DNA from 3 places in the Streptomyces sp. NPDC049541 genome. Region 1 is predicted to be linked to each of the others. Evidence: predicted binding sites of a transcription regulator. Region 1 holds the regulator's gene; each other region holds the start of a gene.

Region 1 (6,976 bases):
TCGTCGACGATCGACGGCAGGTCGTCCACTCCCTCCAGGTACTCCACCACCACGCCCTCGACGCGCAGGTCGTCGCCCCAGACCTTCTCGACCAGCTCTGCGTCGTGACGGCCCTCGACGTAGATCCGCCCGGCGCGAGCGACACGCGCGCGTGCGCCAGGAACGGCCACCGAACCCGATGCCGTACGAGTGGGCCGTACAGGAGCCGCGCCTGAGGGACGCACGAGCGTCACCACCCGCCCCTCCAGCAGGAACCCCCGCGGCTCCAGCGGAAACACCCGGTGCTTGCCGAAGCGGTCCTCCAGGGTCACCGTGCCCGCCTCGCAGCGGATCACCGCACCGCAGAAACCGGTGCCGGGCTCCTCGACCACCAGACCCGGTTCCGCCGGTACCTCGGGCACGGGCTTCGGCTTCTTCCACGGCGGGGTCAGATCGGCGGAGTACTGGCGCATTCGAGTGACGATAGGAGAAGCGGCCGGTCAGCGGCTACGACACGCCGAAACGCGCCGCCAGCTCGTCCCGCTGTCCCCGCACGAACGCCGCGTCCACCACCGCTCCGTGACCGGGCACATACAGCGCGTCCTCGCCGCCCAGGTCGAGGAGCCGGTCCAGGGCGGCCGGCCAGTGCGACGGTACGGCGTCGGAGCCGGCCTGCGGTTCGCCGGACTCCTCCACCAGGTCGCCGCAGAAGACGACCTCCGGGGAGCCGGGGACCAGGACCACCAGATCGTGGGCCGTGTGGCCGGGGCCCACGTTCGCCAGCAGCACCTGCCGGCCGCCACCCAGATCGAGGGTCCACTCGCCGGAGACGTGATGCCGGGGCGCGACCAGGGCGTCGACCGCCTCCTCGGCCAGGTGTGCGTCCAGTCCGTTGCCCACCGCGTCCGCCCGCAGCTCCTCGCGTGCGTGCCGGGCCTCGAACACCGTGTCCATGCCCACCGCGCCGTACACCTCCGCGCCCGCGAACGCCGCCGCCCCGAAGACATGGTCGAAATGGGGATGGGTGAGCGCGAGATGAGTCACACGGTGACCGGCGAGCTCCTGCGCCTCAGCACGCAACCGTGCGCCCTCCGCAAGGCTCGACCCGGCGTCGACCAACAGCGCCGTGCCCTCCCCGACGACCAGCCCCGTCGTGCAGTCCCAGTCGGGAAGACGGCACCGCCCGACCCCGGCCGCGAGCCGCTCCCACCCCAGCTCTTCCCAAGTCATCGTCATACCGCGACGCTAGCGGTACGCCCCGTTCAACGGGCGCCGACCTTGCCCCGGGTGTACCCCACCGCCGTACACTGGCCGGTAACGGCTGGCACTCGGACGGACAGAGTGCCAGGCGCAGCGCCTAGGGTGACGACTTCTGGAGGTGTGCGCTGGATGCTGAGTGAACGACGGCTTCAGGTATTGCGCGCCATCGTCCAGGACTATGTCGGCACCGAGGAGCCGGTCGGGTCGAAGGCCCTGACCGAGCGGCACAACCTCGGCGTGTCACCGGCGACGGTCCGCAACGACATGGCGGCCCTGGAGGACGAGGGATTCATCGCCCAGCCGCACACCAGCGCGGGACGCATCCCCACCGACAAGGGCTACCGCCTGTTCGTCGACAAGCTCGCGGGCGTCAAGCCGATGTCCGGGCCCGAGAAGCGGGCGATCCAGAACTTCCTCGACGGCGCCGTGGACCTCGACGACGTGGTGGCCCGGACGGTCCGGCTGCTCGCGCAGCTCACCCGGCAGGTCGCCGTCGTGCAGTACCCGTCCCTGACCCGTTCGACCGTGCGGCACGTCGAGCTGCTCTCGCTCGCGCCCGCGCGTGTGATGCTCGTGCTGATCACCGACACCGGCCGGGTCGAGCAGCGCATGGTCGACTGCCCGGCGCCGTTCGGGGAGGCCTCGCTCGCGGATCTGCGGGCGCGCCTCAACAGCAAGGTCGCGGGCCGCCGCTTCACCGACGTCCCGCGGCTCGTGGAAGACCTGCCCGAAGGCTTCGACGTCGAGGACCGGGGTACGGTCTCGACAGTGCTCTCCACACTTCTGGAGACACTGGTCGAGGAGAACGAGGAACGGCTGATGATCGGCGGCACCGCCAATCTGACCCGTTTCGGGCATGACTTCCCCCTCACCATCCGCCCCGTCCTGGAGGCGCTCGAGGAGCAGGTCGTGCTCCTCAAGTTGCTTGGCGAGGCGGGGGATTCGGGCATGACGGTGCGCATCGGGCACGAGAACGCCTATGAGGGACTCAACTCCACTTCCGTGGTGTCGGTCGGTTACGGTTCGGGCGGCGAGGCAGTCGCCAAGCTCGGCGTGGTCGGACCGACCCGCATGGATTACCCGGGAACGATGGGAGCGGTACGCGCAGTGGCACGGTACGTCGGACAGATCCTGGCGGAGTCGTAAGTGGCCACGGACTACTACGCCGTTCTCGGCGTGCGTCGCGACGCGTCGCAGGAAGAGATCAAGAAGGCCTTCCGGCGGCTCGCGCGCGAGCTGCACCCGGACGTCAACCCGGACCCGAAGACCCAGGAGCGGTTCAAGGAGATCAACGCCGCTTACGAGGTGCTCTCCGACCCGCAGAAGAAGCAGGTCTACGACCTCGGCGGCGACCCCCTGTCCCAGGCGGGCGGCGGTGGCGCGGGCGGCTTCGGCGCGGGTGGCTTCGGGAACTTCTCGGACATCATGGACGCGTTCTTCGGTACGGCGTCGCAGCGCGGCCCGCGCTCGCGCACCCGCCGCGGCCAGGACGCGATGATCCGGCTGGAGATCGAGCTCGACGAGGCGGCCTTCGGCACGACGAAGGACATCCAGGTCGACACGGCGATCGTCTGCTCCACCTGCAACGGTGAGGGAGCGGCGCCGGGCACCTCCGCGCAAACGTGTGACATGTGCCGCGGTCGCGGTGAGGTGTCGCAGGTGACGCGGTCCTTCCTGGGCCAGGTCATGACCTCGCGGCCGTGTCCCCAGTGCCAGGGCTTCGGCACCGTCGTCCCGACGCCGTGCCCGGAGTGCGCGGGCGACGGCCGGGTGCGGTCCCGCCGTACCCTCACGGTCAAGATCCCGGCCGGTGTCGACAACGGCACCCGCATCCAGCTCGCGGGCGAGGGCGAGGTCGGCCCCGGCGGCGGTCCCGCCGGTGACCTGTACGTCGAGATCCACGAGCTGCCGCACCCGACCTTCCAGCGGCGCGGCGACGACCTGCACTGCACGGTCACCATCCCGATGACGGCCGCGTCCCTCGGCACCAAGGTGCCGCTGGAGACGCTGGACGGCATGGAGGAGGTCGACATCCGGCCCGGCACCCAGTCCGGGCAGTCGATCCCGCTGCACGGGCGGGGCGTCACGCATCTGCGCGGTGGCGGGCGGGGTGACCTGATCGTCCATGTCGAGGTGCAGACCCCGACGAAGCTGGACCCGGAGCAGGAGCGTCTGCTGCGGGAGCTGGCCAAGCTGCGCGGTGAGGAGCGGCCGCAGGGGCAGTTCCAGCCGGGGCAGCAGGGGTTGTTCTCGCGGTTGAAGGATGCGTTCAACGGGCGCTGAGGTGGTGGCTGCGGGCGGCTGATTTCGCCTCCGCCGCCCTTACCCTTCCCGTCCCTGGGGGCTGCCGCCCCCAGACCCCGCTTTCGGCCTGAACGGCCTCGTCCTCAAACGCCGGACGGGCTGAAAGTGCAGGCACGTGACAAGGGGACGGGCCGATTCGGACTTGTTCGGAGGACGTGACAACATGCCGTCATGTCCTCCGCACTGACCGATCTCTTCCCTCATCCGATCGTGCAGGCCCCCATGGCGGGCGGTGTCTCCGTGCCGCATCTGGCCGCCGCCGTGTGCGAGGCCGGTGGGCTCGGGTTCCTCGCCGCCGGGTACAAGACGGCCGACGGCATGTACCAGGAGATCAAACAGCTGCGGGGGATCACCAACCGGCCGTTCGGCGTGAACCTCTTCATGCCGCAGCCCGAGTACGCCGACCCGGGTGCCGTGGAGATCTACGCCCACCAGCTGGCCGGGGAGGCCGGCTGGTACGAGACCGAGCTCGGCGATCCGGACAGCGGCCGTGACGACGCCTACGACTCCAAGGTCGCCGTGCTGCTCGACAACCCCGTGCCGGTGGTCTCCTTCCACTTCGGGGTGCCGAGCCGCCAGGTCCTCGACTCCCTCCGCCGGGCCGGCACCTTCACGCTGGTCACCGCGACGACCCCGGAGGAGGCCCTCGCCGTGCAGCTGGCCGGCGCGGACGCGGTGATCGTGCAGGGCGTGGAGGCGGGCGGCCACCAGGGCACCCACCGGGACAACCCGGAGGCGGGCGGCACCGGCATCGGGCTGCTCCCGCTCGTCGCCCAGGTCCGCGAGACCGTGAGCATCCCGATCGTCGCCGCCGGCGGCATCATGCGCGGCGGGCAGATCGCCGCGGTGCTGGCGGCGGGCGCGAGCGCGGCCCAGCTCGGCACGGCGTTCCTCGCCACCCCGGAGTCCGGTGCGAACGCCGTCCACAAGCAGGCCCTCACCAACCCGCTGTTCGCGCGCACGGAGCTGACCCGGGCGTTCACCGGCCGCCCGGCCCGTGGCCTCGTCAACCGGTTCCTGCGCGAGCACGGCCCGTACGCCCCCGCCGCCTACCCGGAGGTCCATCACCTCACCTCGCCCCTGCGCAAGAAGGCCGCCGCCGCCGGCGACGCACAGGGGATGGCGCTGTGGGCGGGGCAGGGGCACCGCATGGCGCGCGAGCTCCCGGCCGGGCAGCTGGTGGAGGTCCTCGCCGCCGAGCTGGACGCGGCCAGGACAGCGTTGTCGGGCAAAGGGGACCTGCGATGACCGCGCCGGTGTTCGTCGTCGAGTCGCTGGCGGGCGTGGGTCCCGGCTCCATCGTCGAACTGGACGGCCCCGAGGGGCGGCACGCGGTGTCCGTACGGCGGCTGCAGCCCGGCGAGGACGTGGTGCTGACGGACGGTCTGGGGCGCGGTGCCGCCGGTGCGGTGGTGCGGACGGAGGGCAAGGACCGGCTGTTCGTCGAGCCCGTCGAGTTCCCCGTCGAGCCCGAGCCCAGCCCCCGTATCACCGTCGTCCAGGCCCTGCCCAAGGGCGACCGCGGCGAACTGGCCGTCGAGACGATGACCGAGACCGGCGTCGACGCGATCGTGCCCTGGTCGGCGGCCCGCTGCATCACCCAGTGGAAGGGCGAGCGGGGGCTGAAGGCCCTCGCCAAGTGGCGGGCCACCGCCCGCGAGGCCGGCAAGCAGTCCCGCCGGCTGCGCTTCCCGGAGGTCACGGACGCGGCGACGACCAAGCAGGTTGCCGCACTTCTCGCCAAAGCCGACTTCGCCGCCGTACTGCACGAGGACCGCGACTACGACAGCGAGCCGCTGGCGACCGCCGAGCTGCCCGCCGCGGGCGAGATCGTGCTGGTCGTGGGCCCCGAAGGGGGCGTGTCCGAACAGGAGTTGACGCTCTTCTCGGAGGCGGGTGCGAAGGCGTACCGGCTCGGGCGTAGCGTGCTGCGTACATCGACCGCGGGCACCGCGGCGACCGCCCTGCTCCTGGGCCGCACCGGCCGCTGGTCCTGAAGATCACGGGGGAACACCATGGAACTCGCCCAAGTCCGGCTCCTGGTCAGCGACTTCGCCGCCTGCTACCGGTTCTACGCGGAGGTGCTCGGCCTCAAGCCGCAGTCGGGCGCGACCGCGGGGCCGTACGAGAAGTTCAGCCCGGCCACCGGCTCGGCGGGCATCGCCCTCCAGGACCGTTCGATGATGGCCGAGGTGCTGGACGAACTGGGCGACACGGCGACGGGCCACCGCTCCCTGGTGGTGCTGCGCGTCGACGACCTCGACACCTACTGCGAACAGATCGCCACCCGGGGCGCCGTCCTTGTGCACGGCCCGGCCCCCATGACGGACCGCATGCGGGTGGCCCATCTGAAGGATCCCGAGGGGAACCTGGTGGAGCTGCAGGAGTGGCTGCTGCTGCGCGGCTGAACCGGCAGGGCGCAGGGGCGCTTTCGTGACCGTATGCGCTCTACCGCCGGACGGCACTCGGTGGCAGGCTGCCGTCCATGGGGGCATTGAGGCGGATTTGGCGGCGGCCGCGGGGACGGCGGGCGGCGGCCGCGACGGTACTCGCCGTCCTGGGCGTCGGCGGAGCCGTGGCCTGTGATCCGGGCGGCCTGAACTCGGCGGCCGTGGCGTACACGACCGACCAGACCGCGACCAAGGAACTGGAGCGGCAGCACGTCGACGTGCAGTGGCTCAGCTGCACCGCCAACTACGGCAACGACAAGGTCTCCACGCGGACGGCACCCTCGGCGAGCGAGACCACCGTCGCCAACGTCGACTGCCAGGGGCAGACCAAGGACCGACGGGACATCACCGTCACCGGCAAGGTCACCCGCGCCGTCGACGGCGCCTGCGTACGCGGCGACCTCACCGCCAAGGTGGGCGGCAAACAGTGGTTCCACGTGACGGGGCTCGGCAACTGCAACGCGACACCGTCACCCATCGTCCACAACCCCTCGGGCGGAAACGGCGGTCAGCCCGGCGCCACCGTCACCGTGACCGTCACGCGGACCATCTGGTGCAAGGGCGATCCCCAGTGCTGGCCCGTCGAGGGCAAGTGATCCAAACCGCTGACCCCGGGCGGTGCCGCTGCGTAGGGTGATCGGGTGACACAGCCTGCGACGCCTGCCTATCTCCGGTTTCCGCATCTGCGGGGCGAGTTGGTCGCCTTCACGGCCGAGGACGACGTGTGGCTCGCCCCCGTGGACGGCGGACGCGCCTGGCGGGTCAGCGCGGACAACACACCGGTCACCCTGCCCCGCATCTCGCCCGACGGCACGACCGTCGCCTGGACCTCCACCCTCGACGGCGCCCCCGAGGTGCACATCGCCCCGGTCTCCGGCGGACCCGCCAAACGGCTGACGCACTGGGGCAGTTGGCGCACCCAGGTGCGCGGCTGGACCCCCGACGGACAGGTCCTCGCGGTCACCACCCACGGCCAGGCGAAC
Region 2 (6,976 bases), on a different contig from region 1:
AGGAACATCGCCTTCGAGGTGCCCTACGGCCCCGAACGCGAGGCCCGGCTCGGCTCCGTCCTGGACGTCATCTACCTGATCTTCAACGAAGGTTACGCCGCCACGGCCGGCGACGACTGGCTGCGTCCCGCGCTCTGCGAGGACGCGCTGCGCCTGGCGCGCGTGCTGTCCGGCCTGATGCCCAAGGAGCCCGAGGTGCACGCCCTGACCTCCCTCCTGGAGTTCCAGGCGTCCCGCGCGGCCGCCCGCACCGGCCCGAACGGCGAACCCGTCCTCCTCAGGGACCAGAACCGCCGCCGCTGGAACCGCATGCTCATCGCCCGCGGCATCACGGCCCTCCACCGCGCGGACGCCACCGCCACGGGGGCCCCCGGCCCGTACGCCCTACAGGCCGCCATCGCCGCCTGCCACGCGCACGCGTACACCTACGAGGAGACCGACTGGAAGAGCATCGCGACGCTGTACGGCCTGCTCGCCGCCCGCGCCCCGTCCCCGGTCGTCGAACTCAACCGCGCGGTCGCCGTCTCCATGGCTCAGGGCCCGGCGCAGGGCCTGGCGCTCGTCGACGCCCTGGCCGCCGAACCCACCCTGCGCGACTACCACCTGCTGCCCAGCGTGCGTGGCGACCTGCTGGCACGGCTGGGGCGCACGGCCGAGGCGCGCGAGGAGTTCGAGCGGGCGGCGGGGCTTGCGAGGAACGAACGGGAGCGGGAGCTGCTGCTGCGCCGTGCGGCCGAGCCGTCCTGATCAGGCGGGGTGCCCGACGAGCATGGTCGGCGCCCCCGCCACACGGGTCAGGAACACGGTGGCTGCGTTCGGCCCCTGCGGCTTCACTTTCTTCCGCAGCTCCTCCGGCTCGACGGCCGACCCCCGCTTCTTCACGGTCAGCGTCCCGACCTCCCGCTCCCGCAGCAGCGCCTTCAACTTCTTGACGTTGAAGGGGAGTTGATCGGTGATCTCGTACGAGGCCGCATACGGCGTCGGCCGCAACTCGTCGGCGGTGATGTACGCGATGGTCGCGTCGACCAGCCCGCCGTCCAGCTGCTCGGCCACCTCGGCGACCAGATGGGCGCGGATGACGGCGCCGTCCGGCTCGTACAAGTACCGCCCGACGGGCCGGACTTGGGGGTCGGGCAGTGTCGCGGCGGGTGAAGCCCACACAGCGGCTCCGGAGGGCAGCAGCATTGCCCGCCGCGCGCCCGGTGTCGTGTGAGGGCCGAACCAGAGCACGGCCTCCTTGACGTCACCCCCGTCCGAGATCCACTCGGCCTCCGCGTCCGTGGGAATCGCCTCGTGAGGAATGCCCGGCGCAATCTTCAGCGCGGCGCGCGGCGCCTTGCGGGCGGCCTCGACGGCCCACGACAGGGGCGGGGAGTAGGCCTCCGGGTCGAAGATGCGGCCGCGCCCGCCGCGCCGGGCCGGGTCGACGAACACGGCGTCGTAGCCGGCCGTGTCCACCTCGGTGACGTCCGCCTCGCGCACCTCGATCAGTCCGGCCAGCCCGAGCGCGTCGGCGTTCGCGCGCGCCACGGCCACCGTCGCCGGATCCCGGTCCACGGCGAGGACCTTGATCCCGGCCCGGGCGAACGCGACGGCGTCCCCGCCGATCCCGCAGCACAGGTCGGCCACGGACCGCACGCCCGCCGCCCGGAAGCACTCCGCCCGGTACGTGGCGACGCTCGCCCGCGTCGACTGCTCCACCCCGTTCGGCGTGAAGAACATCCGCTCCGCGTCCTCGGCGCCGAACTTGGCCGCCGCCCGCTGCCGCAGCCGCGCCTGCCCGAGTGCCGCCGACACCAGCCCGGCGGGGTGGTCGCGGCGCAGCCGGGTGGCGACGGCGAGCTCGTCGGCGGGGGCCGTGCCGCGCACCTCGTCGAGGAGGGCGCGGCCTTCGGGGGTGAGCAGGTCGGCGAGGTCGTTCACCGGCCCATTGTGGGCCAGTCGGTGGACGGTGCGCCTCCGGCCGCGTGGCGGGCCGGGATCCGGACGGTGGCCTGCGATGATCCGGCACCATGCGAGCAGTAGTACAAAACGATAAAAATCGTGCCTATGGGGTGACATGGCTCCGCGGTGGGATCGCCGTGCTCGCCGTCGCGGCCATCGCCTCGGGCTGTGCCCAGTTCGGCGGCCCGCCGGTGCACCCGGCCCCCGGCCAGGAGGCGCCCCTGCACGCGCCCCCGGCCCGTGCCCTCGACTCGTACGCCGTGAAGCTGCGCTCCGCGTACGTCGCGCGCGCCGCCGCGGCGCGCCACTGGGGCCTGAAGAGAGTCCCGCTGACGGCGCCGCCGCCGCCCGCGAAGAAGCCGAAGATCAGGGCGCGCAAGGGCTTCGAGGTGGACGACCAGGAGGAGCTGAACCTCCCGCCCGTCTTCACGACCGTCCCGACCAAACAGAAGGTCGTGTTCCTGACCATCGACGACGGCGCCGAGAAGGACCCGGCGTTCCTGCGGATGATGAGCGACCTGAAGATCCCCTACTCCGCCTTCCTCAGCAACTTCCTGATCGAGGACGACTACGCCTACTTCCGCCGGATGCAGTCCGAGGGGGTGACCCTCAACAACCACACACTCACCCACCCCTACCTCCCGGGCCTGTCGTACCGGGAGCAGAAGCACGAGATCTGCGGGATGCAGAAGATCATGAAGAGGCGGTTCGGCAAGGCCCCGACCCTCTTCCGCCCGCCCTTCGGGGACTACAACCAGGACACCCTGATGGCCGCCAAGTCCTGCGGCATCAAGTACGCGCCCATCTGGGACGAGGAGGTCTTCGTCGACCACTGGGAGTACCGCGAGGACGACCGGGACCTGCACCCCGGCGACATCGTCCTCACCCACTTCCGCGGCCGTGACGAGTGGGACGGCACGATGGTCGACGACATGCGCCGCTTCCTGAACCGGGTCACGGCCGAGGGCTATGCGGTCGCCCGCCTGGAGGACTACGTCTGAAGTCCACGGCCGCTGACTCTTCATCAGTACCGGGCACGGCGCCTCAGCCCGTCCGGCGTTTGAGGACGAGGCCGTTCAGGCCGAAGCGGGGGTTCTGGGGGCGGCAGCCCCCCAGGACGTCCACCGAGCCCCCGGTCACCGAAAACCCGCCGACGCGCCGCGGGCATTGGCACTCCGCTTGACCGAGTGCTAATCGCGGTCATAGTCTCGGCTCTGGCACTCCCCACTGGAGAGTGCCAACCACGCGACGGGCAGGTCCGGCACCCGCGACGACGGATCCACCTGGTCGCCACCTCAGACAGTTAACCCCGTGAGATCTCCGAAGGGGGAGGTCGGATCGTGACGACCGCCAGCTCCAAGGTTGCCATCAAGCCGCTCGAGGACCGCATCGTGGTCCAGCCGCTCGACGCCGAGCAGACCACGGCCTCTGGCCTGGTCATCCCGGACACCGCGAAGGAGAAGCCCCAGGAGGGCGTCGTCCTCGCCGTGGGCCCGGGCCGCTTCGAGAACGGCGAGCGCCTGCCGCTCGACGTCAAGACCGGCGACATCGTGCTGTACAGCAAGTACGGCGGCACCGAGGTGAAGTACAACGGCGAGGAGTACCTCGTTCTCTCGGCTCGCGACGTGCTCGCGATCATCGAGAAGTAAGGGGATCTGGGGTCACCCCCAGAAATCCTGCACCTGCTTCTTCACCGAAGCATTTTGCTTGTGAGCTGCGCCCCGGGTTCCCGCGACCTTATGAAGCCGGGCGTCCGGGGCGCGGTTCGTTTCACCCACGTTTTCCGAGAGGGCTGAACCGCTCCCATGGCGAAGATCCTGAAGTTCGACGAGGACGCCCGTCGCGCCCTCGAGCGCGGCGTCAACAAGCTGGCCGACACGGTCAAGGTGACCATCGGCCCCAAGGGCCGCAACGTCGTCATCGACAAGAAGTTCGGTGCGCCCACCATCACCAACGACGGCGTCACCATCGCCCGTGAGGTCGAGGTCGAGGACCCGTACGAGAACCTCGGCGCGCAGCTGGTGAAGGAGGTGGCGACCAAGACCAACGACATCGCGGGTGACGGCACCACCACCGCCACCGTGCTCGCCCAGGCGCTGGTGCGCGAGGGCCTGAAGAACGTCGCCGCCGGTGCCTCCCCGGCGCTGCTGAAGAAGGGCATCGACGCGGCCGTGGCGGCCGTCTCCGAGGACCTCCTCGCCACCGCCCGCCCGATCGACGAGAAGTCCGACATCGCCGCCGTGGCCGCGCTCTCCGCGCAGGACCAGCAGGTCGGCGAGCTCATCGCCGAGGCGATGGACAAGGTCGGCAAGGACGGTGTCATCACCGTCGAGGAGTCGAACACCTTCGGTCTGGAGCTGGACTTCACCGAGGGCATGGCCTTCGACAAGGGCTACCTGTCGCCGTACTTCGTGACGGACCAGGAGCGCATGGAGGCCGTCCTGGAGGACCCCTACATCCTCATCAACCAGGGCAAGATCTCCTCCATCGCCGACCTGCTGCCGCTGCTGGAGAAGGTCATCCAGACCAACTCCTCCAAGCCGCTGCTGATCATCGCCGAGGACGTTGAGGGCGAGGCCCTGTCCACCCTGGTCGTCAACAAGATCCGTGGCACCTTCAACGCCGTCGCGGTGAAGGCCCCGGGCTTCGGCGACCGCCGCAAGGCGATGCTGCAGGACATGGCGATCCTCACCGGCGCCACCGTCATCTCCGAGGAGGTCGGCCTCAAGCTCGACCAGGTCGGCCTGGACGTGCTCGGCTCCGCCCGCCGCGTCACGGTCACCAAGGACGACACCACCCTCGTCGACGGTGCCGGCAACTCCGAGGACGTCGTCGGCCGCGTGGCCCAGATCAAGGCCGAGATCGAGAACACGGACTCCGACTGGGACCGCGAGAAGCTCCAGGAGCGCCTCGCGAAGCTGGCCGGCGGCGTGTGCGTGATCAAGGTCGGCGCCGCCACCGAGGTGGAGCTGAAGGAGAAGAAGCACCGTCTGGAGGACGCCATCTCCGCGACCCGCGCCGCGGTCGAGGAGGGCATCGTCTCCGGTGGTGGCTCCGCGCTGGTGCACGCCGCCAAGGTGCTCGAGGGCGGCCTGGGCAAGACCGGCGACGAGGCCACCGGTGTCGCCGTCGTCCGCCGCGCGGTCGTCGAGCCGCTGCGCTGGATCGCCGAGAACGCGGGCCTGGAGGGCTACGTCATCACCTCCAAGGTCGCCGAGCTCGACAAGGGCCAGGGCTTCAACGCCGCCACCGGCGAGTACGGCGACCTGGTCAAGGCCGGCGTCATCGACCCGGTCAAGGTCACCCGCTCCGCCCTGGAGAACGCGGCCTCCATCGCCTCCCTGCTGCTGACGACCGAGACCCTGGTCGTCGAGAAGAAGGAAGAGGAAGAGCCGGCCGCCGCGGGCCACGGCCACGGCCACGCCCACTGACCTCGGTCAGCAGTCGCCACGAGGGCCCGGCACCCCTGGGGGTGCCGGGCCTTTCGCCGTCCGCCTACTTCTCCAGCCCCTCCAGCGCGCCCAGTTGCGCCATCAGCCCCAGCCGGTCGTACTCCCACCAGCCTTCGACGATCTTCCCTTCCTCATTGCACCGGAAGATGGTCGTGCCCGTCATGACGACGTTCTTCCCGGTGGACGGGAGCCCCATGAACTCACCGGTCTGGGTACCGCGCCAGGTCCACCGGGTGCTCACCCGGTCACCCTGCGAGATCTGGTCGTCGATGCCGAAGGTGAAGTCGAACCCGCTGCGCCACATGCCGATCTCACGCCGCATGGCGTCCATGCCCATGGTGTCCTGCTCGTTGGCGGGATCGTGGTCGTGGTAGTTCTCGGCGATGAGATCGTCGAGCGGCGGCAGCTCGCCCCTGACGGCGATGGTCTCGAAGAACCGCCGCACGTTCGCCGCGTACAACTGCTCGTCGCGCACGACGTCCAGGTCGGTGAAGGTCGGCATCTCGTCGCAGAGAGCCACCATCTCGCGGAAGATCTTGTCGGTCTCGGGCAGGTTGGAGTTCCGCATCGCCTCCTCGTACGAGGGGAACTCCACGATCTCGATGAAGTGGGACGCGTCGGAGTGGTCCTTGCCGACCACCGCGTGCGTCGCCGTCCGCTTCCCCCTGGTCTGTTCGACCCAGGTGTCCATCAGCCGGTTGATGTCGTCGAACCGGCTGGTCTTGCAGTCGATGATCTGAACGAAGGTCATGGTCTCGCCTCCGGTCCCCAAGGTCCGGTTGAACAGCACCATTCTCCCACCGGGGCCCCACGGCGCCCCCCGAGCGCCGGGAGGCTACTGCGGCCCGTACTTCCGGCCGGTCCGTGAGGTGATCCCGCCCAGCAGGCCCCGGGGCGTCACCTTCACGATCCCCATCAGCGCCTTGTACCGGGCGTCCGGGACGGACAACGTCTTCCCGCGCGCCAGGTCCGACAGCGCCGCCGCCACCAGCTTGTCGGCATCGAGCCACATCCACCCGGGGATGTTGTCCGTGCCCATCCCGGCCCGCTGATGGAACTCGGTGCGCACGAACCCCGGGCACAGCGCCATCAACCGCACCCCGCTGCCCGCCAGGTCCCTGGCCGCCCCCTGCGTGAACTGCACGACCCACGCCTTGGAGGCGCCGTACGTGCCGCGCGGCACGAAGGCGGCCACGGACGCGACGTTGACGACGCCACCGCGGCCGCGTTCGCGCATCGCCTCGGTCGCCGCCATGGTCAGCCGCAGCACCGCCTCGCAGTGCACCTTGAGCATCTGCAGCTCGTCGACGAGGGGTACGTCGAGGAAGCGGCCCTTGTTGCCGAAGCCGGCGTTGTTGATCAGCAGGTCGACGGGGTTCCTGCGGTCGGCCAGGCGCGCGGCCACGGCCTCGATGCCCTCGTCCGTGGCGAGGTCGGCGGTGAGCACCTCCGCCTCGATGCCGTGCCGGTCGTGCAGTTCGGTCGCCTGTTCCTGCAGCCGTTTGGTGTCGCGGGCGACGAGCACCAGGTTGTGCCCGTCGGCCGACAGCCGCCGCGCGAACGCGGCGCCGATGCCCGCG
Region 3 (6,976 bases), on a different contig from region 1:
CCTGCGAGGAGTGTTTCGGCCCGCTCGAGATCGCGTACGACTTCTCGGCCTACGAGACCGAGGAGCTCCGCAAGCAGATCGAGGCGGGTCCCGCGAACATCTGGCGTTATGCGCCGCTGCTGCCCGTCCCGGCGGACGTGGCGGACAAGCCCAACATCAACCCCGGTTGGACCAAGCTCGTCAAGGCCGACAACCTCGCCCGCGAGCTGGGCGTGACCGGCGGCCTGTACGTCAAGGACGACTCCGGCAACCCGACGCACTCCTTCAAGGACCGGGTCGTCGCCCAGGCCATCGAGGCCGCCCGCGCCTTCGACTTCACCACCCTGTCCTGCTCGTCGACCGGCAACCTGGCCGGTGCGGTGGGTGCCGCGGCCGCCCGTGCCGGCTTCCGTTCCTGTGTGTTCATCCCGCACGACCTGGAGCAGGGCAAGGTCGTCATGGCCGCGGTCTACGGCGGCGAGCTCGTCGGCATCGACGGCAACTACGACGACGTGAACCGTTTCTGCTCCGAGCTGATCGGCGACCCGGCCGGCGAGGGCTGGGGCTTCGTCAACGTCAACCTGCGGCCGTACTACGCGGAGGGGTCCAAGACCCTGGCGTACGAGATCTGCGAGCAGCTCGGCTGGCGGCTGCCGGACCAGCTGGTCGTGCCGATCGCCTCCGGCTCTCAGCTCACGAAGATCGACAAGGGGCTGCAGGAGCTGATCAAGCTCGGGCTCGTCGAGGACAAGCCGTACAAGATCTTCGGGGCGCAGGCCGAGGGGTGCAGCCCTGTCTCCGTCGCGTACAAGGCGGGGCACGACGTCGTACGGCCGCAGAAGCCGAACACGATCGCCAAGTCGCTGGCCATCGGCAATCCGGCGGATGGTCCTTATGTCCTCGACATTGCCCGGCGTACCGGCGGGGCGGTGGAGGACGTGAACGACGAGCAGATCGTGGACGCGATCCGGCTGCTCGCCCGGACCGAGGGGATCTTTGCGGAGACCGCCGGTGGGGTGACCGTGGGTGTGACCCGCAAGTTGATCGAGAACGGTGTTCTCGACCCCGCTCTCACGACTGTCGTGCTGAACACGGGCGATGGCCTCAAGACCCTCGACGCGGTGGCCGGTACGGGGCTCACTGCGACGATTCGCCCGAGCCTTGAGTCGTTCCGTGAGGCGGGGCTCGCGTAGTTGCGCCCCGCGGCGGAGCCGCACATGGACACAGCCCCGCGCCCCTCAAAAGCCACACCCTGACCGGAGGTTCATCGTGAGCGTCAACGTTCGTATCCCTACCATCCTGCGCACCTACACCGGCGGGCAGGCCGAGGTGACTGCCGAAGGCGGCACCCTCGGCGAGGTCATCGCCGATCTCGAGAAGAACCACACCGGGATCGCCGCTCGCGTTCTCGACGACCAGGGGAAGCTGCGCCGCTTCGTCAACGTGTACGTGAACGACGACGACGTGCGGTTCGAGCAGGGGCTGGAGACGGCGACTCCGGACGGGGCGGGCGTCTCGATCATCCCGGCCGTGGCCGGAGGCTGACCGAAACAGGTCGGACGACCGATTATTACCGTCGGTAACGTTGATTACCGAGAGTTCATCGAATTGCCCCCTCCGTGAGAGAAGCGGAGGGGGCAATTCTGCATGGTTGAGCGCGGTACAGTTGGGGAACCTGCTCGACTCCGCTTGCCGCATGCATATGAGTTCTCACTTCTCGGGCAGCGAGAAGTAGCCAAAGTGTGCAGGTTTTTTGCGTCTTATGCTCCATTTATGGGGCCCGACTTGCCCTGAATTCGGGCGAATTCTCCCTAAAGTCCGGACCGCTCGTGCCCGGAATTCTCGTCCGATTGACCTGTTGCAGACGGCAGTTGGACAGATACATTCAGCCGCGGTCGACGCGTTCCGGCGCACGCCCCCAACCGTGGGGGGTGAGGTCTGACCCGGATCCGCGAAGTGTGGATCCGTGCAAGGGCCAGTAATAGGGGAGTTAGGCATGGCTCAGGGCACCGTCAAGTGGTTCAACGCGGAGAAGGGGTACGGCTTCATCGCGGTCGACGGTGGTGCGGATGTTTTCGTCCACTACAGTGCGATTCAGATGGACGGCTACCGCACCCTGGAAGAGGGTCAGCGGGTCGATTTCGAGATCTCGCAGGGCCAGAAGGGGCCGCAGGCGGACATGGTCCGTCTGGCGACCAGCTGAAGCACGCGCCGGGTTAACTGCAGCGACGTTCTTCTGTTCTTGATCGAAGGGTCCGCACCTGAGGGAGCGGGCCCTTCGGCATGTCCGGGGGCGGCCGCGGAGGAGGGGCCACCTCGCGAGAGCCGCTTGCACTCGCATGGGTCGAGTGCTAATCATTGGCGTTAGCACTCTGAAGGTGAGAGTGACAAAGATGGACCGGGTCGGTGAGGCCCGCAGGCCAGGTGGGGCAAGGAACCACGAGGCATGCGTGCCGTCCGTCGCGGGCGCGGGCGCGGTCCGAAGGAATCACCCCCAGTCCTGGAGGGACCACTTCACATGGCCAAGATCATCGCGTTCGACGAGGAGGCGCGGCGCGGCCTCGAGCGCGGCATGAACCAGCTCGCGGACGCCGTGAAGGTGACGCTCGGCCCCAAGGGCCGCAACGTCGTCCTCGAGAAGAAGTGGGGCGCCCCCACGATCACCAACGATGGTGTCTCCATCGCCAAGGAGATCGAACTCGAGGACCCGTACGAGAAGATCGGCGCCGAGCTGGTCAAGGAAGTCGCCAAGAAGACGGACGACGTCGCCGGTGACGGTACGACCACCGCGACCGTTCTCGCCCAGGCCCTGGTCAAGGAGGGCCTGCGCAACGTAGCCGCCGGCGCCAACCCGATGGCCCTCAAGCGCGGTATCGAGAAGGCCGTCGAGGCCGTCTCCGGTGCCCTGCTCGAGCAGGCCAAGGATGTCGAGACCAAGGAGCAGATCGCTTCCACGGCCTCCATCTCCGCCGCCGACACCCAGATCGGCGAGCTCATCGCCGAGGCCATGGACAAGGTCGGCAAGGAAGGCGTCATCACCGTCGAGGAGTCCCAGACCTTCGGTCTGGAGCTGGAGCTCACCGAGGGTATGCGCTTCGACAAGGGCTACATCTCGGCGTACTTCGCCACCGACATGGAGCGGATGGAGGCGTCGCTCGACGACCCGTACATCCTGATCGCCAACTCCAAGATCGGTTCCGTCAAGGACCTGCTCCCGCTCCTGGAGAAGGTCATGCAGTCGGGCAAGCCGCTGCTGATCATCGCCGAGGACGTCGAGGGCGAGGCCCTGTCGACCCTGGTCGTCAACAAGATCCGCGGCACCTTCAAGTCCGTCGCGGTCAAGGCCCCCGGCTTCGGCGACCGCCGCAAGGCGATGCTGAACGACATCGCCATCCTCACCGGTGGCGAGGTCATCTCCGAGGAGGTCGGTCTCAAGCTGGAGAACACCTCCCTCGACCTGCTGGGCCGCGCCCGCAAGGTGGTCATCACCAAGGACGAGACCACCATCGTCGACGGCGCCGGCTCCACGGAGCAGGTGCAGGGCCGGGTCAACCAGATCCGCGCCGAGATCGAGAACAGCGACTCGGACTACGACCGCGAGAAGCTGCAGGAGCGCCTGGCGAAGCTCGCCGGCGGTGTCGCGGTCATCAAGGCCGGTGCCGCCACCGAGGTGGAGCTCAAGGAGCGCAAGCACCGCATCGAGGACGCCGTCCGCAACGCGAAGGCCGCCGTCGAGGAGGGCATCGTCGCCGGTGGTGGCGTCGCGCTCATCCAGGCGTCCTCCGTCTTCGAGAAGCTGGACCTGCAGGGTGACGAGGCGACCGGCGCCAACGCCGTGCGCATCGCGCTCGAGGCCCCGCTGAAGCAGATCGCCGTCAACGCCGGCCTCGAGGGCGGCGTCGTGGTGGAGAAGGTCCGCAACCTCACCCCGGGTCACGGCCTCAACGCCGCGACCGGCGAGTACGTCGACCTGGTCAAGGAAGGCATCATCGACCCGGCGAAGGTCACGCGCTCTGCCCTGCAGAACGCCGCCTCCATCGCCGCGCTCTTCCTCACCACCGAGGCCGTCATCGCCGACAAGCCGGAGAAGGCCGCCGCGCCTGCCGGTGGCGGTATGCCGGGCGGTGACATGGACTTCTGATCGGCCTCCGGCTGATTCGGGTTCCAACCGAGGGCGGCACTCCCTGGAAACAGGGGGTGCCGCCCTCGGGCGTGTTCGAGGTCATAGGAGAGTTGCTTAAGCGGGTGCAACAATGCGTGTGCACATACCAGACGGTTGACGCAGCCACCGCACGAGGAGCCCACCCACGTGACCACCGCCCCCTCCCGCGCCGCCGAGGTCCTCTCCCGGCCCACCGCGATCAACGGACTGACCGTCCCCAACCGCATCGTCATGGCCCCCATGACACGCATGTTCTCCCCGGGCGGCATACCCGGCGAGGACGTGGTGTCGTACTACGCCCGCCGGGCCGCCGCCGGTGTCGGACTGATCGTCACCGAGGGCACGTACGTCGGCCACGAGTCGGCCGGCAACAGCGACCGCGTACCGCGCTTCCACGGCGAGGAGCAGCTCGCGGGCTGGCAGAAGGTCGCCGAGGCGGTGCATGCGGCGGGCGGCACGATCGTTCCGCAGCTGTGGCACATCGGCACGGTCCGCAACCAGGGCGACGGCCCCTACCCGGACGCCCCCTCGCACGGCCCCTCCGGTCTGCGCGTCACCGGCGTCGAGGACGCCACCCCCATGACGCAGGCCGACATCGACGCCGTCATCGGCGCGTTCGTCGAGTCCGCGGTCGCCGCCGAGCGCATCGGCTTCGACGGCGTCGAACTGCACGGCGCGCACGGCTACCTCCTCGACCAGTTCCTGTGGGCCGGCACCAACCGGCGTACGGACGCGTACGGCGGCGACCCCGTGGCCCGTACGAAGTTCGCGGCGGAGATCGTGGCGGCCGTACGGGAGGCCGTCTCGCCGGAGTTCCCGGTCATCTTCCGGTACTCGCAGTGGAAGCAGGAGGCGTACGACGCCCGGCTCGCCGAGACGCCGGAGGAACTGGAGGCCATCCTCGCGCCGCTGGCCGCCGCCGGTGTGGACGCGTTCCACGCCTCCACGCGGCGGTACTGGCTGCCGGAGTTCGACGGCTCCGACCTCAACCTCGCGGGCTGGACGAAGAAGCTGACCGGGCGGCCGACCATCACCGTCGGGTCGGTCGGGCTCGACGGGGACTTCATCCGCGGGTTCGCCGGGGAGGGGTCGCCGGTCCGGGGCATCGATGACCTGCTGGACCGGCTGGAGCGCGAGGAGTATGACTTCGTCGCCGTCGGACGGGCGCTGCTGCAGGATCCCGAGTGGGCGGCGAAGGTGCTGGCCGGGCGGAGTGATGAGCTTCAGCCGTACTCGGCGAGTGCGTTGAAGACGCTGAGCTGAGCAGCTGAGCTGTGCGGTGCGGGCCGGTGGGGGTGCGCGGCCCTTGGGGGGTGCGCACCCAGACCCCCCATCGGCCTTGGGCCTCGTCCTCAAACGCCGGACGGGCTGAAAACAGCGGCCGTACGGGCTGGTTGAAGATGGGCGTATGACGCACACTCCAGCCCGCCTCGCCACGCCCGCCGACATCGATGCCATCGTCTCCGTCTTCACCTCCGCCTTCCTTCACGACCCGGTGTGGGGGCCCGCCTTTCCCGACGAGGGGCGGCGGGCCGAGCAGGCGGCGGTCATGTGGCGGGTTTATGCGGGGTCCGCTCTGCGGTATCCGTGGACACTGGTGACGCCGGGCGTCGAGGCTGCCGCCGTCTGGATTCCGCCGGGCGGGGTCGAACTCACGGCTGAGGAGGCGGAGGGGCTGGAGGGGCGTCTGGCCGGGGTCACGAGCCCCGAGGTGGCGCGGGCGGTCATGCGGATCGGGGAGCAGTTCGAGGCGGCACATCCCAGCGAGCCGTTCTTCTACCTCACCATCCTCGGCACGCACAGCGATCATCGCGGCAAGGGGCTCGGGATGGCCCTGCTCGCCGAGAGCCTCGCCCGGATCGACGCCCTCGGAGCCCCCGCCTACCTGGAGTCGACCAACCCCGCCAATCTCGAGCGGTACGAGAGCGTCGGATTTACCGTGAGGGACGAGATCACCCTTGCCACCGGCCAGGTGGTGACGACCATGTGGCGGCCCGCAGCAGTCCAGACCAGGAGTTGATGATGACGACCACTGTCGTGCGTACCGTCGCCGGAGCCGTGCGTGGGCGCCGTGAGGACGGGCTGACGGTGTTCCGCGGCATTCCGTTCGCCGAACCGCCCGTCGGGAAGGACCGGTTCGGGGCGCCGCGGCCGGTGCGGGCCTGGGAGGGGACCCGGGAGGCGTACGAGTTCGGGCCGCCGCCTCCCCAGGAGTCCGGCTTCCAGGGGCGCAGGGCCGTGCTGAACGTCCCCGAGGGCGATGACTGGCTGACCGTCAATGTCTGGACTCCGGAGGCGGATTCGGGCGGTCTTCGGCCGGTGATGGTGTGGATCTACGGCGGGGCCTACAAGCTGGGGCACTCCGGCAGTCCCGGTTACGACGCGCAGCGCATCGCGCGTGACGGTGACCTGGTCGTCGTGACGCTCAACTACCGGGTGGGGATCGAGGGGTTCGCGCTCATCGAGGGGGCGCCTGCCAACCGCGGGCTGCTCGACCAGGTGGCCGCGCTGGAGTGGGTGCGGGACAACATCGCCGAGTTCGGCGGGGACCCCGGGCAGGTGACCGTCTTCGGGGAGTCCGCGGGGGCCGGGTCGGTGGCCTCGCTGCTGGCCATGCCGAGCGCGCGGGGCCTCTTCCGGCGGGCGGTCGCGCAGAGCGTGCCGGGCACCTACTTCTCCGGCGAGCTGGCCCGTGACATCGCCTCCGCCATCGCGGAGGAGGCGGGACTGCGGCCGACCGCGGCCGATCTCGCGACCGTCGATCCCCTGCAACTGACCTCGGTGGGCGAGGCGTTGAGCGCGCGGATGATGTCGTACGCGGACCGGTGGGGGCAG

Evidence for each region. The regulator HrcA, encoded in region 1, represses chaperone genes, less so after heat shock. The targets are predictions, from matches to a motif close to TTNGCACTCNGNNNNNCNGAGTGCNAA.
Region 2: groES (co-chaperone GroES) is a predicted target of HrcA. The motif match lies at 3,112-3,138, and genes of this name have one in related genera.
Region 3: groL (chaperonin GroEL) is a predicted target of HrcA. The motif match lies at 2,308-2,334, and genes of this name have one in related genera.

What each region holds. Positions count from the first base shown of each region.
Region 1 is NZ_JBITLY010000001.1:591,822-598,797, forward strand. Features, by position in the region: gene ACIBW9_RS02650 (DUF3097 domain-containing protein) at 1-452, opposite strand, end outside; gene ACIBW9_RS02655 (MBL fold metallo-hydrolase) at 487-1,215, opposite strand; gene hrcA (heat-inducible transcriptional repressor HrcA) at 1,369-2,385, shown strand; gene dnaJ (molecular chaperone DnaJ) at 2,386-3,522, shown strand; gene ACIBW9_RS02670 (nitronate monooxygenase) at 3,715-4,791, shown strand; gene ACIBW9_RS02675 (16S rRNA (uracil(1498)-N(3))-methyltransferase) at 4,788-5,540, shown strand; gene ACIBW9_RS02680 (VOC family protein) at 5,559-5,951, shown strand; gene ACIBW9_RS02685 (hypothetical protein) at 6,029-6,589, shown strand; gene ACIBW9_RS02690 (S41 family peptidase) at 6,635-6,976, shown strand, end outside.
Region 2 is NZ_JBITLY010000005.1:118,087-125,062, forward strand. Features, by position in the region: gene ACIBW9_RS19895 (RNA polymerase sigma factor) at 1-747, shown strand, start outside; gene ACIBW9_RS19900 (methyltransferase domain-containing protein) at 748-1,923, opposite strand; gene ACIBW9_RS19905 (polysaccharide deacetylase family protein) at 2,013-2,945, shown strand; gene groES (co-chaperone GroES) at 3,285-3,593, shown strand; gene groL (chaperonin GroEL) at 3,750-5,375, shown strand; gene ACIBW9_RS19920 (ester cyclase) at 5,440-6,147, opposite strand; gene ACIBW9_RS19925 (SDR family NAD(P)-dependent oxidoreductase) at 6,232-6,976, opposite strand, start outside.
Region 3 is NZ_JBITLY010000006.1:478,746-485,721, reverse strand. Features, by position in the region: gene thrC (threonine synthase) at 1-1,172, shown strand, start outside; gene ACIBW9_RS24745 (MoaD/ThiS family protein) at 1,249-1,524, shown strand; gene ACIBW9_RS24740 (cold-shock protein) at 1,976-2,182, shown strand; gene groL (chaperonin GroEL) at 2,498-4,120, shown strand; gene ACIBW9_RS24730 (NADH:flavin oxidoreductase) at 4,289-5,404, shown strand; gene ACIBW9_RS24725 (GNAT family N-acetyltransferase) at 5,550-6,161, shown strand; gene ACIBW9_RS24720 (carboxylesterase/lipase family protein) at 6,164-6,976, shown strand, end outside.